Regions from separate parts of the Nonomuraea sp. NPDC048916 genome, predicted to be linked through region 1. Evidence: predicted binding sites of a transcription regulator. Region 1 holds the regulator's gene; each other region holds the start of a gene.
What was found. The regulator HrcA, encoded in region 1, represses chaperone genes, less so after heat shock. The targets are predictions, from matches to a motif close to TTGGCACTCTCNNNNNGAGAGTGCCAA.
Positions count from the first base shown of each region.

Region 2: groES (co-chaperone GroES) is a predicted target of HrcA. The motif match lies at 1,980-2,006, and genes of this name have one in related genera.
Region 3: AB0C16_RS24490 (DNA starvation/stationary phase protection protein) is a predicted target of HrcA. The motif match lies at 2,028-2,054, and genes of this name have one in related genera.

Region 1 covers NZ_JBEZFS010000017.1:23,265-28,487, forward strand. Annotated here, with positions in the region: gene AB0C16_RS19705 (ATP-binding protein) at 44-1,132, shown strand; gene dnaJ (molecular chaperone DnaJ) at 1,119-2,258, opposite strand; gene hrcA (heat-inducible transcriptional repressor HrcA) at 2,270-3,283, opposite strand; gene AB0C16_RS19720 (hypothetical protein) at 3,438-4,337, shown strand; gene AB0C16_RS19725 (DUF3097 domain-containing protein) at 4,355-5,167, shown strand; gene AB0C16_RS19730 (DUF4870 domain-containing protein) at 5,164-5,223, shown strand, end outside.
Region 2 covers NZ_JBEZFS010000010.1:52,663-57,885, reverse strand. Annotated here, with positions in the region: gene groL (chaperonin GroEL) at 1-1,491, opposite strand, end outside; gene groES (co-chaperone GroES) at 1,579-1,893, opposite strand; gene AB0C16_RS12230 (class I SAM-dependent methyltransferase) at 2,161-3,432, shown strand; gene AB0C16_RS12225 (hypothetical protein) at 3,624-5,223, shown strand, end outside.
Region 3 covers NZ_JBEZFS010000023.1:56,882-62,104, reverse strand. Annotated here, with positions in the region: gene AB0C16_RS24500 (VIT domain-containing protein) at 1-1,215, opposite strand, end outside; gene AB0C16_RS24495 (helix-turn-helix domain-containing protein) at 1,212-2,018, opposite strand; gene AB0C16_RS24490 (DNA starvation/stationary phase protection protein) at 2,129-2,596, shown strand; gene AB0C16_RS24485 (YbaB/EbfC family nucleoid-associated protein) at 2,816-3,160, shown strand; gene AB0C16_RS24480 (hypothetical protein) at 3,265-4,218, opposite strand; gene AB0C16_RS24475 (hypothetical protein) at 4,234-4,635, opposite strand; gene AB0C16_RS24470 (helix-turn-helix domain-containing GNAT family N-acetyltransferase) at 4,848-5,223, opposite strand, start outside.

The DNA of each region.
Region 1 (5,223 bases):
ACGGTGTGCATTTCCTGACGTCACTTTACGAGGGGTCAGCGAGATGACCGATCGCCCCGCTCACACCCGCCGTCCCCGGCGTCCACTCACGTCCCGGGCCCGCGTCACACTCCTGCTCGGCCTGTCCGCTCTGGCCCTCTTCCCCATCTCCCCCACGAACACGGACCGGGCCGTCCCCGCCGCCCCGGCCGGCAGGCTCGTGCCCGCTGTGCCCGTCGTGCCCGTCGTGCCGCAGGCGGGCCGGACACCCGACGGGCTGTCCGCGCCGGGCAAGACACACGCTCCCCCCACCCCACCCGGCGCCCTGCTCGATGTCCCGTCCCGCGATCGGCTCGGCACCCCGTCCGATGATCCGCCCGATGTCCCGTCCCGCAGTCGGCTCGGCACCCCGTCCGATGACCGGCTCGATGTTCCGTCCCGCGATCGGCTCGGCACCCCGTCCGGTGTCTCTCCGGCGGGCCTGCCGACCGCCGCGCCGCTGCTGGCCGCCGCGACCGGGATCGCCCTGGTGGCCGTGACGGGGGTCGCGGGCGCCTCCCGCTCGATCCGCCGCCGACGCGTCTGCGGCAAGGTGGCGGGGCCGGTGCTGCGCAGGGCCGCCGCGCGCCTGCGGGCGGCCTCGGCCGCCGACGTGGTCGAGGCGGCGCTGGCCGGGGTGGTGGACCGGCAGCGGGTGGAGGTGCGGGCTCTCGACCACGCACTGGTCAGGGGCGCGATCGTGGCCGAGGTCGCGCACCTGCTGACCGAACTCGTGGAGAACGCGCTGGTGTTCTCGCCGCCCGGCTCGCCGGTGGAGATCAGGGGCCGCGCCGGAACCGGCGGCTATCACGTCACGATCGTCGACGAGGGGATCGGCATGAGCGACGACGAGCTGGCCACGGCCAACGCCCGGGTGCGCGGTGAGCAGAGCCTGCTGGTCGCGCCCACCCGCTGCCTCGGCCATCACCTGGTCGGCCGGCTGGCGGAACGGCTGGGCATCCTGGTCTGGCTGCACGAGTCTCCGCGCAACGGCGTCACCGCGCGGGTAGTACTTCCCAGGAGGCTGCTGGACGGGCGTGCGAGGCAGCCGGGCGAAGGCCGCAGGGCGACGTCGTCAGGCGCGGACGCGCCCGGCGACCTCACCTCCCGTTGAACGCGTCACGCAGACGGGAAAAAAAACCTTGCTGCCCAGGGGCGAACTTGCCGGGAGGGCGCTCTTCGCCACGCTGCTTGGCCAGCTCGCGCAGCAGCTCCTCCTGCGCCGGGTCGAGACGCAACGGGGTCTCGACGTTGACGTGGATCAGCAGGTCGCCGCGGCCGCTCTCGTTGAGGCGCTGCACACCCCGGCCGTACATGGTGATGACCTGGCCCGACTGGGTGCCCGGCCGCACGTCGACCTCCTCGGAGCCGTCGAGCGTCTCCACCGCGAGCACGGTGCCGAGGGCGGCGGCCGTCATCGGGATCTGGACGGTGCAGTGGAGGTCGTCGCCGCGCCGTTCGAAGATCTCGTGGGCTCGCTCGACGATCTCCAGGAAGAGGTCTCCGGGCGGGCCGCCGCCGGGACCGATCTCGCCCTCGCCGGCGAGCTGGATGTGGGTGCCGTCCTCGACGCCCGCGGGAATGCGGACCTTGATGGTGCGACGGGTGCGTACGCGGCCGTCGCCCGAGCACTCCTGGCAGGGGTGGCGGATGACCGACCCGAAACCGCCGCACTGCGGGCACGGCCGGGAGGTCATGACCTGGCCCAGGAACGAACGGGTGACCTGGGAGATCTCGCCGCGTCCGTTGCACATGTCGCAGGTGTCGGGGTGGGTGCCGGGGGCGGCGCCGGCGCCCTGGCACACCTCGCACAGCACGGCCGTGTCGACGACCAGCTCGCGGGTGGTGCCGAACGCGGTCTCGCGCAGGTCGAGCTCGACGCGGATCGTGGCGTTGCGTCCTCTGCGGGCCCGCGACCGGGGGCCGCGCGCGCCGCCTGCCGTGCCGAAGAAGGCGTCCATGATGTCGCTGAACGGGAAGCCTGCCCCGAAACCGCCCGCTCCGGCACCTCCGCCGGCACCGCCGAAGGGGTCGCCGCCCAGGTCGTACATCTGGCGCTTGTTGGGGTCGGACAGCACCTCGTAGGCCTGCGTGATCTCTTTGAACCGCTCCTGGGTCTCAGGATCGGGGTTCACGTCGGGGTGCAACTCGCGGGCGAGTCTTCGGTAGGCCTTCTTGATCTCGTCCTGACCGGCGTCACGTCGCACCCCGAGGGTGGCGTAGTAGTCACTGTTTGCCACTTATCGACCTCTTATGATGCAGCCAGGATCTGGCTGACGTAGCGTGCCACCGCGCGTACGGCGCCCATTGTCACGGGATAGTCCATCCTTGTGGGACCCAGCACGCCGAGCCGGGCCAGTTGCTTGTCGCCAGAACCGTATCCGGTCGCGACGATGGACGTGCCGTGGAGATACGGGTTTTCGGAGCCGATGCGCACAGTGAGCGCGGACGGGATGTCTGTGGAAGTCTCGCCGAGCAACCGCATGAGCACGACCTGCTCCTCCAGCGCTTCGAGCACGTCGCGCAGGCCGGTGGTGAAGTCGGCGCCCGCGAGGTTGGCCGCGCCGGCGAACACGATCTTCTCGTCGTGGCGCTCGACGAGCGTCTCGAGCAGCACCGAGAGGATCGTCGCCACCGCGGGCCGGTCCTCGACCGGCAGCCGCTCGGGCAGGTCGGCCACCTGCTCGGGCACGCTGCTCAGGCCGCAACCGTCGAGACAGGAATTGAGCACCGTGCGCAGGTTGGCGATGCGGGTGTCGTCCACCACCTCGGGCAGCTCGATCACCCGCTGCTCGACGCGGCCGGTGTTGGTGATGAGCACGAGCATGACGCGCCGCTCGCTCAACGGCACGAGCTCGACGTGCCTGACCGTCGAGCGGGTCAGCGTCGGGTATTGCACCACCGCGACCTGCCTGGTCAGCTGCGCGAGCAGCCGCACGGTGCGGGTCACCACGTCGTCGAGGTCGACGGCGCCCGCGAGGAACGTCTCGATCGCCCTGCGCTCCGCCCCGGAGAGCGGTTTGACCTGCGAGAGCCGGTCGACGAACAGGCGGTAGCCCTTGTCGGTCGGCACGCGGCCCGCGCTGGTGTGCGGCTGGGTGATGTAACCGTCTTCCTCCAGCGCGGCCATGTCGTTTCGGACCGTCGCGGGAGAGACCTTCAGATTGTGGCGCTCGGCGAGCGCCTTGGAACCCACCGGTTCGTTGGTGGACACGTAGTCTTCGACAATGGCGCGGAGCACCGCCAGCTTCCGTTCGTCGAGCACGTGCTCACCTCCTGCCTCTTGCCTAGCGGAAACGACAGGTCTAGCACTCTGTGTTCCCGAGTGCCAAGTGTACGGCTCTCACCCACAAGGTGCGATAACACCTGTCCATCCTGCTGCTAGCGTCTGTTGACCTCCAGGCCCCAGACTGACCGACATGACCGAAGAATCCCAGCCTCCGTCCTACGGCCCCCCGCCGGGGCCGGGTCCGCATCCCGGTCAGGGCCCTCCGTACGGCCAGCCGGTCTACGGACAGCAGCCGGGCTACGGGCAGCCACAGTACGGGCCCCAACCAGGGCAGCCTCAGTACGGCCAGCCACAGGGCCAGCCGCAATATGAGCAACCGCAGTACGGCCAGCCACCGTATGGGCAACCGCAGCACGGGCAACCGCACTACGGGCAGCCTCCGCAGGGCCCGCCGCAATACGCGCCACAGTACGGCGACCAGCCGTACGCTCCCGGGCCCTTCAGCGGGCCACCGCAGTTCACCCCGCCGGTGGACCCCAAGCTGGTCAGGCCGAAACTGTGGTGGATCGCGATCGGCTGGGCCGTCGCGCTGGTCTGCGTGGCGGCCGGCGCGGTCCTGTTCGTCACCAGCATCTCCAGCACCGCCGGAAACCTGGCCCCCTCGCCGACGTTCGCGTCCGGCGAAAGCGTCACGGTGCCGATCAACCCGGCCGACCAGCCGGTGATCTACCTGACCAGTGCCACGCGGGTGCACTACACCTGCCAGATCTCCGGCGGTCCTGGGCAGGCCAGGCTCGCCAACACGCCGTCCAACCAGACGGTCACGATCGGCTCCACCCGGTGGCAGCTCATCCTCGTGATCAACGCGCCCGCGCAGGGCGACTACCAGCTCACCTGCGCGACACAGGAGCAGGCCGACGCGCGGTTCGGCGTGGGCCGGGACATCTCCTCGGCCGCGGGCGGGCTCGTGGGCGGCGTGGCCGCGCTGCTGCTCATCCCGGGGCTCGGCGTGCTCGTCGGCGTCGTCGTGACGATCGTGGTCCTGGTAAGGCGGAGCGGCAGCCGCAAGCGCCTCGCGGCGGCGGGGTGATTTGCTACGGTCCCCATGTGTACGAGGGTGATGTTCTCCGGGGAAACTGGCGGCGTCCGGGCAAGGGCAAGATCCCGCAGGTGCCCGCGGAGCCGGATCTGGTCGTGGAGGACGCCGGCAGCGGCTTCTGCGGCGCGGTGGTGGCCTGCGACAAGGAGGCCGTCACGCTGGAAGACCGCTTCGGCAGGCGGCGGCTGTTCCCGCTGGCGCCCGCCGCCTTCCTGCTGGACGGCAAGGCGGTGACGCTGACCCGCCCGGCAGCGCCGGCCGCCGCCCCCGAGCCGAGGCGCAGCGCGTCGGGCTCGATCACCGTCGAGGGGCTGCGGGCGAGGGTGGCCAGGCAGAGCCGCATCTACGTCGAGGGCGTGCACGACGCCGCCCTGGTGGAGAAGATCTGGGGTCACGACCTTCGGGTCGAAGGGGTGGTGGTCGAATACCTGGAGGGCGTCGACGACCTCCCCGCGATCGTGGAGGAGTTCGGGCCCGAGCCCGGACGCAGGCTGGGCGTGCTGGTCGACCACCTGGTGCCCGGCTCCAAGGAGAGCCGGATCGCCGCCCAGGTGACCTCTCCGCACGTGCTCATCGTCGGGCATCCGTTCGTCGACATCTGGCAGGCGGTCAAGCCTTCCGCGCTGCGCATCCCCGGCTGGCCGGACGTGCCGCGCGGAGTGCCGTGGAAGGAGGGCGTGATCGCCGCCCTGGGCTGGCGCATGGAGCCGGCCGACGCGTGGCGGCGGATCCTCGGCGCCGTCTCGACCTACGCCGACCTGGAACCCGAACTACTCGGCCGGGTCGAGGAACTGATCGACTTCGTTACGGAGGCACCATGAGCCAGGACCCGCCCCAACAGCAGCCGGACGACGACGCCACGCGGCGCATCTCGCAG
Region 2 (5,223 bases), on a different contig from region 1:
GGTGACCTTGACCGGGTCGATGACGCCCTGCGCGAGCAGGTCGGCGTATTCGCCCGTCGCGGCGTTGAGGCCGTGACCGGCCGGCAGCTCGGCGATCTTGTGGGTGACCACGTAGCCCTCGAGACCGGCGTTCTCGGCGATCCAGCGGGCCGGCTCGACCAGCGCGCGGCGCACGACGTTGACGCCCGTGGCCTCGTCGCCCGTCAGACCCAGGTCGTCGAGCTCGCCGGCGACGTGGATCAGCGCGGAGCCACCGCCGGAGACGATGCCCTCCTCGATCGCGGCCCGCGTAGCGGAGATCGCGTCCTCGAGGCGGTGCTTCTTCTCCTTGAGCTCCACCTCGGTGGCGGCGCCGACGCGCAGCACGCACACACCGCCCGCGAGCTTGGCCAGACGCTCCTGCAGCTTCTCGCGGTCCCAGTCGGAGTCGGACTGCTCGATGGCAATCTTGATCTCCTTGACGCGGTCCTCGATGGCCTGCGCGTCACCGGCGCCGTCGACGACGGTCGTGGCGTCCTTGGTGACCACGATGCGGCGAGCCTGACCGAGCACCTCGAGACCGACGTTCTCGAGCTTGAGGCCGACCTCCTCGCTGACGACCTGGCCGCCGGTGAGGATGGCCATGTCCTGCAGCATCGCCTTGCGGCGGTCGCCGAAGCCGGGCGCCTTGACGGCGACCGAGGTGAACGTGCCGCGGATCTTGTTGGTGACGAGCACCGCCAGGGCCTCGCCCTCGACGTCCTCGGCGACCACGAGCAGCGGCTTCTTGGTCTGGGCGACCTTCTCGAGCAGCGGCAGGAAGTCGGCGATCGAGGCGATCTTGCCCTGCGTGAGCAGGATGTAGGCATCCTCGAGGACGGCCTCCATCCGCTCGGGGTCGGTCACCATGTAGGCCGACAGGTAGCCCTTGTCGAACTGGAGGCCCTCGGTGAACTCGAGCTCCATGCCCATGGCGTTGGACTCTTCGACGGTGAGCACACCGTCCTTGCCCACCTTGTCGAACGCCTCGGCGATCAGGTCGCCGATCTTGGCGTCCTGTGCGGAGATCGTCGCCACATTGGCGATCTCCTTCTTGTCCTCGACCGGGCGGGCGCTGGCGAGCAGCTTGTCGCTGATCTCCTTGGCCGCCTTGTCGATGCCGCGCTTGAGCGACAGCGGCGAGGCGCCGGCCGCCACGTTGCGCAGGCCCTCACGGACCATGGCCTGGGCCAGGACGGTCGCGGTGGTGGTGCCGTCACCAGCGATGTCGTTGGTCTTGGTGGCCACTTCCTTGGCGAGCTGGGCGCCGAGGTTCTCGTAGCGCTCCTCCAGCTCGATCTCACGAGCGATGGTCACGCCGTCGTTCGTGATCGTCGGAGCACCGAACTTCTTGTCGATGACGACGTTGCGGCCACGTGGGCCGAGGGTAACCTTCACGGCATCCGCGAGGGCGTTGACGCCACGCTCAAGCGCGCGCCGGGCGTCCTCGTCGAACTCCAGGATCTTCGCCATGTTGCTGAAAGTCCTCTCCTGGTGTCGAAGGCCCCGGCCGCCACGTGTCTGATCAACAGCGTGCGCCCGGGGCCCGACACGACCGGCTTACTTCTCGATGATCGCGAGAACGTCGCGGGCGGAGAGCACGAGGTACTCCTCGCCGCCGTACTTGACCTCGGTGCCGCCGTACTTGCTGTAGAGGACGATGTCGCCCTCGCTGACGTCAAGCGGAATCCGCTTGTCGCCGTCCTCATCCCAGTTGCCCGGGCCCACCGCGAGGACCTTGCCCTCCTGCGGCTTCTCCTTGGCGGTGTCAGGGATGACCAGGCCGGAAGCGGTGGTCTGCTCGGCCTCAAGCGGCTGCACCACAATGCGGTCGCCGAGCGGCTTAACGGGAACCTTGGTGGCGGTCGTCACGATCGGACCTCCCCTTCAGATTTGAATGATCTAGAAGAGGCGACCAGCGGGGCCTGCCGTCGCGGGTGTCAGACCTGCCTCGTCGCACATTGGCACTCTCAAGGGGAGAGTGCCAACTGGAAACATATGCAAGAGGGGCTTGACAGTCAACACGAACTCGTCTGCTCAGAGCGATCAGGCGCAAACCTTGACGTCCACATCGACCAGGACGCCACGGCCGTGGCACCGCACCGACCCGGCGCCGGCGCCGAGGCGCTAACGTCGTTGAACGTGGACCTCGACGCCTTCAACGAGCTGCTGACGCCGCGCGGCATCCGCGCGCTGGCCGAGGCCGAGGAGCTGCGGAGTGCCGGGCCGGTGGCCGCCGCGACGAGGCTCCGCAGGTCCTACGACGCCGCGCTCACCTCGGCCGCGCTCACCCAGGCCGAGTTGCGGGAGCGGGCCCGGGAGAAGTTCGGCCCCGACGCGGGGGTCATGTATTTCACACCGCACGGCCTGGAGCAGGCCACCCGCACCGAGGTCGCCCGTCATCGCGCCCGCCGCCTCACCGCGCGGGAGCCCGGCGCGCCCCGGGTGCTCGACGTCTGCTGCGGCATCGGGGGCGACACCATCGCGCTGGCCCGCGCCGGCTGCGTCGTCGACGCGGTGGACGTCGACCCCCTGACCGTCGCCGTGGCCCGTGCCAACGTCGAGGCGCTCGGGCTCGGCGTCAGGGTGACGGTCAGGCTCGCCGACGCCGCCACGGTGTCGCCAGAGGGCTACGACGTGCTGTTCGCCGACCCGGCGCGCCGCACGTCCCGGGGCCGCACGTTCGACCCCATGGCCTACTCCCCTCCCTGGCCCGTCGTGCTCGACCTCGTCTCCAGGTCCGCACGCGCCTGCCTCAAGGTCGCTCCCGGCATCCCGTACGAGTTCATCCCGCCGGACGCCGAGGCCGAGTGGGTGTCCTTCAAGGGCGAGGTGAAGGAGGCCTCGCTCTGGACGGGCGGCCCCTGGCCCGACGCCGAGGGCACGGAGCCGGAGGAGCGGCCGGAGCCCGGCCCGGCGGACGGCGGGGCGGGCGGCGGGGCGGAGGGCCCGACAGGCGGCCCGCGCGTGCGGCGGGCCACGCTGCTCCCCGGCGGGCAGAGCCTGACCGCCACCGGCGCGCGCGCCCTCACCGGCCCCGTCGGCCGCTACCTCTACGAGCCCGACGGCGCCGCGATCCGCGCGCACCTCGTCGGCGAGGTGGCCGAGTTGGTCGCGGGACGACTGCCCGACCCGATGATCGCCTACATCACGGGTGACGTCCCGATCGACACCCCCTGGGCGGCGAGGTACGAGGTCCAGGACGTGCTGGCGTTCTCGCTGAAACGCCTCCGCTCCATCCTTCGTGAGCGGCAAATCGGAAATGTCACTATCAAAAAGCGCGCCTCGGCTCTCGATATCGAGCGCCTCCGGGCTGATTTGCGCCTTTCGGGAGACAAGTCAGCGGTAATCATCCTGACCCGAATCATGGATAAGCCGTCGGTCCTCATTTGCCACCCCTCACCACCTGCGTAAATGACATACAAGGGCGATCCGCCGATAACCGCGACGTTTCACTTCGCCCCTGACGGACCTTGATCGAAAGGCTAAGGTGGGCGGGCGGGAGTTCTCCCCTTTAGCGGTTTACCGCGTTCTCCTTCTTTCATCTGCAAACCGGACCTACCCACCGCTGCGCGGCAGACCGTCGGCGAGCGAAGGAGCTTTCGGTGGATCATTCCAACCACACCACCCTTCTGCAGGCAGGCGGCCATACCCCCATCTCCGACCGGATGCGGGAGCTGCTGGCACGCGCCGCCCAGGATCACGTATACGAACAGCGCACCCAGGGCGCGGTTCTGGACGAGATCCGCCAGCGGCTCGAAGGCATGGAGTGGCTGCTGCGCGAGGTGCGCGAGCGGGAGCTCGGGGGGCTGAGCGGCACGCTGGAGACCGTCAGCGGGCGGCTCGACGACATCACGGCCAAGCCGCCGATGTGGGCCGAGGGCCTCGCCCAGCACGTCGAGGCGGTGCGTGACCACGTCGACGCGGTGGGCGAGCAGGTGGGGTCGGTCGACGCCCGCGTCGAGTCGGTCAGCCAGCGCGTCGCCCCGGTGAGCGAGCTGCCCGGCCTCTGGGCCGACCTGGGCACCATCGGCGTGGGGGTCGAGGAGGCGCTCAAGCGGCTCCAGTCGGTGCTCGACCGGGGCGACGGCATCGTCAGCCGGATGGGCGACTTCGCCGGCAAGCTGAGCCAGCTCAACTCCAGCATGGAGATCGCCGCCAACCGCTTCACGCGGCTGGACAAGTCACTCGCCGACCTGGCCGCGCGCACCGACCGCATCGAGGGCGCGGTGACCGATCTGTCCGAGTGCCTCGACGACAAGCTCGCCGCCGTCGCCGCCCCCCTCAACACCAAGATCGACACGGTCGCCGGCCGGCTGGCCGCCTCCGAGCAGCACGTCACCGGCCGGCTCGCCGCGGCCGAGCAGCACGTCACCGGCCTCCTCGAGGACACGGAGCAGCAGCTCACGACCCGCCTCGACGACTGCGAGCAGCGCCTGTCCATACGTCTCGACGGCGTCGACGGCCGGGTCGCCGCGGCCGGCGAGCAGGTGGGCGTCGTCGACGGCCGGCTGGGCCGCCATGACGACCGCTTCGACGCCCTCGACCGGCTGGTCACCACGCTCGACGGGCGGGTGGCCGCCGTCGACCAGCACCTCACCGAGACCGCGACGCGCAACGAGGGCCGTTTCAACCACGTCGACAACCACCTCGAGTCGCTCGACGAGCGCCTCAACGAGGTCGAGGAGCACCTGACGACCCGCTTCGACACCGTCGACAGCACCGTCGCCGGCCGCTTCAACACGGTCGACTCCAAGCTGGCCGCCGGCTTCGAGGGCGTCACCGACCGCTTCGACACCGTCGACGGCGCGGTGGCCGCCCGGTTCGAGGCCGTCGACATCCACCTGGCCGCCCGCATCGACTCCGTCGACTCGACCGTCGCGGCCCGGCTCGACACGGTCGACACCAAACTGGCGGCGCGGCTCGACACCGTCGACTCCGACCTGGCCGCCCGCATCGACACCGTGGCCAACCGGCTCAACAAGGTCGACACCCATCTGGCCGCCCGGCTCGACACCGCCGACACCAACCTGGCCGCCCGCATCGACACCGTGGCCGCCCAGCTCGACACGGTCGACGCCAGGCTGACCTCGCGCATCGACACCGTCGACGCCGACCTCGCCGCCCGCCTCGACACGGTCGACACCAACGTGGCCGCGCGGCTCGACACGGTCGACACCCACCTGGCCGCCCGCATCGACAGCG
Region 3 (5,223 bases), on a different contig from region 1:
CTCCAGGATCTGGTCCTCGTTGCCCACCTGCCCGTCGGTGACCAGGACCAGGACCCGCTCCCTGCCCTCGGCGGGCTTTAGTAGGGAAACGGCCTGGCGCAGCGGCTCCAGCAGCTCGGTGCCGCCACGGGCGTCGAGGCGGGCCAGGTGCTCGACGGCCCGGTAGCGGTTGCGGTCGGACGCCGCCACGAGCCCCTCGAACGCCTGCTCCACCACCGAGTCGAAGGTCAGCACCGCGAAGCGGTCCGCCGTGGTGAGCGTGTCGACGATGCGGGCGGCGGCCCGGCGGGCGGCGACCATCTTCCAGCCGGCCATGCTGCCCGAACGATCCAGGAGCAGCACCAGGTCGCGGGGTGTCCGGGTGGCCTGCAGCGGCGGCGGCACGACGGTCAGCGAGAACGTCCCCTCGCCGTCGAGCCGCAACGCCGTGGACGCCTCGAACGACAGCCGCAGGATGAAGTCGCGGTCGAGCCGCTCACCAGGGCGCAGCCGTACCGTGTGGCCCTCCTCTCGTCCCTCCTCCTCGACCACGTGCAGGCTGGAGGCCACCTCGCGCAGCTCCAGCCCGGCCGGGTCGATGGTCGCGGCGAGCGACAGGCGCACCGGGTCGGGGAAGCCGGGCAGCAGCACCGGGGGAGTGACGCGTGAGGCGTCGGGCACCGCGTCGGTGTCGGGCACGGTGCCGTCACCCGAGGACGGGCCGTCGAGCGGCGTGCCCGGGACGTAACGGGGCGCGACGACCAGCGGGAAGCGGAACGTGGCCGCGCCGTCCTCGTACGGCAGCGGCTGGCTCAGCGTCAGCCGGACCGTGACGCGTTCGCCGGGCAGGATGTTGCCGACCCTGATCGTGAACACGTCCGGCCGCTCCTCCTCGGCGATCGCGGCCCGGCGGCCCTCGCGCAACGCCTGGTCGTAGTCGGCCCTGGCCTCGCCTCGTTCCTTGAGCACGCCTTCGATGACCCGGTCGTCCGCCTCCATCCTGAACGCCGTCACCGCCGCCCTGTCCGGGAGCGGGAAGACGTACGTGGCCTCCAGCGTGACGTCGAACGGGTTGCGGAAGCCCTGCGCCACCTCGACGCCGGCGATCAGGCCGGAGATGCCGGCCGTCACGTCGACGCTCTCCAGCGGCAGGTTGCCCCGTTCGGTGCGCAGCGCGCCGAACCCGGCGTCCGGCACCGGAAGGCACCGGCCCGGCTCGAGCGAAGTGATCTTCATAGGAGCTTCCTCTCTTCGAGCGCCGCCAGCAGCGGCCCGGCCGCGGTCAGCACCGCCTTGATGTCATCTGAAGTCGGGGTACGGCCGGCGTCGTCGAGCACCAGCGTCACCCCGGTCGCGAGCCTGACCCCTCGCACCAGCCCTCCGGCCGTGAGCCGCGTCCCGTCCGTCGCGTCGCGCTCGGGACCGGCCCGCGCGCCCGCCGCCACCTCGGTACGACGCGCCCCGTCGCCGGAGGTCCGTACGCCATCCGCCCGGTGCGCGTCGTCCGGCCCGCGAGGTGCGCCCGAATCGTGTGCGTTGTCCGGCCCGAAGGGAACGTCCGAGTCGCGGGCGCCGCCCCGTCCGTCCGGCCCGGCCGTCTCGTGAACGTCGCCTGGCGCTCGGGTGTCGCCTGGACCGTGCGCGGAGTCCGGCGGCCGAGTCCAGAACCGGGCCCGGGCGGCCCCGGTGTCGAGCCCGGCCGTCTCCGGCGCCGGGACGGGAGCGTCGTCGAGTGGCTGGGCAGCGGCTTCGAGCATGGAGTCGGTCGCCCCGGCGAGGGCCGTCTGGATGTCCGCGATCGACCGCCCGGCCGCCTGCAGCCGCTTGACGGCGACCAGTTGCAGCAGGTGGCGCCGGCCGTAGCGGGCGATCCGGCCGCGCCTGGACAGGGGAGGGTCGACGAGGCCGATCGTCGTATACCACCTGATCAGGCGCTCGCCCGGCACGTCGCGGACCCGGCCGTTGACCGGCTGGGCGTCGCCGCGCAGCACGTCGGCCGCGCGCTCCGCCAGCTCGCCGATGGTCCAGGTGTCGCTCATACCTTCACAATGACACTGTCACTATTGCAGTGTCAACCAGATGATTAGAACGACCGATTTGGTTCATATAGAGGTGAGCATGTTGTCGAACCAACGGGGAGGAACACGACATGGCTAAGATCACGGGCCCGCTATCGGGCGACGCGAAGAACACGGTCGCGGAGGCCCTGCAGGGAGCCCTGGTCGATCTCATCGACCTTTCGCTGGTCACGAAGCAGATGCACTGGAACGTGATCGGCTCGCACTTCCGCCCGGTCCACCTTCAGTTGGACGAGGTGACGTCGCTGGCGAGGCGGCACGCCGACGTCATCGCCGAGCGGGCCGCGGCGATCGGCCTGAATCCGGACGGACGCTCCACCACGCTCGGCAAGTCCACCAAGCTGACCCAGCCGGAGCGGGGCTGGATCGAGGACGGCAAGGTCATCGCCACCATGAGCGACATCCTCGACGGCATCGGCCAGCGGATGCGCGAGCGGGTCGAGGCGACCGAGGAGCCGGATCCGGTCAGCCAGGACCTGATCATCAGCGTCGCCCAGGACATCGACAAGCAGCGCTGGATGTTCCAGGCGCAGCGCTGAGCCCGCCGAAGCCCGGGAGCCCGCGTGGCGCCCGGGCTTCCGCGCGTCTGAAGCGCGCCGGGAGTACGTCTGGAATGCGTCTGAGATGCGCCTGAAGGATGTTTGGAGATGCGTCTGGAATATGCCTGGAACGCGCCTGGAACACGCCTGGAACACGACCACATCCTGGACGCGCGGGTCGCTGGGCGTTCACTCCGGTATCGGATAAAGTCCCACTTCATGGTGCTTCGGGATGGTTCAAGCGGTGACCCCGATCTCGACCGGCTCATGGCGGAGTTCAAGGCCAATTCCAGGGAGCTCTCCGACGTCATGGAGCAGGTCGGCGAGGTGCGCGGTCAGGCCACGAGCGCGGACGACAAGATCAGGGTCCAGGTCTCGTCCTCGGGGCAGCTGACCTCGCTGCGCATCGACCCCAGGGCGATGAAGCTGGGCTCGCAGGAGCTCGCCGACGCCATCATGGACGCGGCCCGGCGCGCGACCGAGGACGCGGCGCGGCGCCTCATGGACGTGACGCGGCCCTATCTCGGCGACGACCGACAGGGCGATCAGCCCCGGCGCCGGTAGGCGCCACGGATACGGCGGCACAGCCCGGGGCGGTGGGGCCGGCGCGGCGCAGGCAGGGCCGTGCAGGCAGAACGGCGCGGGGCCCGCGGTCCGGCTTCCTTAGGTCAGAAGATCCGAGGAATGAGACTGCGTGTCCCGTGGATGAGGAACTTCTGATACATCTCCTGCTCGGTGAGGCCGTTCTCCGACCCGGGCAGGGGATTGTCCCCGTGTTGCGCGTCCAGGGTCATCGAGTACGTCGTCGAGGCCGCCATCCGGGGGAGGAAGTTGCCGGTGTTCAGCGTCACCCCGTTCGGCAGGGTGAGGTTGTTGCCGAGAACCCGCAGTCCGGGCACCTTCGACATCAGCAGCACGCCACCGTCGATGATCCCGTCGAAGGCCATGTTCGCCACGAAGTGCTCGCGGAAGGCTTTGAGGTTGTAGCCGGCCGACTTCACCTCGTTGCCGGACAGGTCCGTCTTCATCCCGCCCAGATGGTTGAGGCCCAGGGGAAGCACCACCTCACCCGTGGCGTAGGCCGCGCTGTCGGCGACCCAGTAGAGAAAAGTGGGCAGGAGTAACGAGACGAATCGATGGGCGGAGATCTTGAGCAGGATCGCCTGCCTTTTCATGATCGCCTGAAACAACTTCCAGGTGAGCACCTGATATCCGATGGTGTACATCATGTCCACGGTCAGGATCCAGCACAGCACTTTCAGCGCGTGGTTCACCTGCTCGATGACATGGGCATAGGCACGGCACGCCATCGCCGCCTGGCGGTGTTTGAGGGAGATCTGGAAGACGGCCGGACCGTACGTCTCCTCCCAGAACTTCTTGAAATCGTCGACCGCTTCTCCGGAGCTCTTCTTCCATACCTCTTCGGCGGCGGCGTGCGCCTCTCGATGGTGTTCGTCGAGCTTGTCGGCGATGGCGTCGAGTTTGTCGGCCGCCTCGCGGATCCGGTCAGGATCACCTTCCAGGTAATGGATGCCGAACAGGAACTCAGGCGCTAACGCGCCGGCCAGGCCGGCGCCGGCCATGCCCCCCAGCGCGACCTTCGTTGCCAGCCCGATGGGCACGATGACCTCCTCGGCTCAGCGGCTTTCGGCCAGGGTGGTCGGCACGCCGACCTTGTCGTTCTTGCGCTCGGCGAATTCGATGACCGCTTTCACCGGGGTGTTGTCGACCATGCTGGCCCAGTCCGCGATCTTGATGTTCTCGCTCATCGCCAGGAGCGCCCGGCCGATGGCCTCGTAGGCCGCCTCGACGTTTTTCACGGCTCTTTCCAGGTCGTCATCGGCGCTGTCGAAGCCGGGATGACCGTCCTGGCCCTTGCGGAAGATCTGTGCCGCCTCGTCGGTCGCCGGATTGCCGAAGTAGGCGACGAGGGAGTTCAGGTCCTTACGGTGCTGGGCGACGGCCGAACCGAGCCGGCCGCCTTCGTCACGGATGTGTCTGCCGCTGTTCTCCATACTTTCGTGGTCGGTGTGCGACATCGTCGCCCCCTCGGCGGATAAAGGTGATCAATTCGCGAATCGTAATCTAGATCACTTGTATTTCCCAGGCGTTAATGTTTTCGCTACTACACCGATATGCGAATGTGCGGGACGGGCCGACGGGCCCACTCTCGCGGGCCGGTCGGATCAGCTCGAACGTCCCCTGCCCCGGGCACGGGACGACCGGCGGCCGCCAGGCTCACCCACGCGCGCTAGGACGGGCGGCGCAGGTCGAGGGTCCACATCTGCTCGTTGACCTCGATCCCGTTCTCCGTCCCCCGCTCCTGCGATTCCAGCTCGAACCCGGCCGCCTCGTAGATGCGCCGGGCGCCGGTCAGGCAGTCGCGGGTCCATAGCGTGATGCGCTCGTAGCCGCGTTCGCGCGCGTGGCGCACGCACTCCTCGACGAGCCCGCGTCCGAGGCCCAGGCCGCGCGCGGACGGCTCGACGAGCAGCATCCGCAGCTGAGCGGTCGTGTCGTCCTTGTGCACGCAGAACACGCACCCCGCGCGCTCGCCGCCGACCTCGGCGATCCACCCCGCGTCGCGCGCCGGGTCGTAGGCGCCGACGATCCGGGCCACGAGCCGC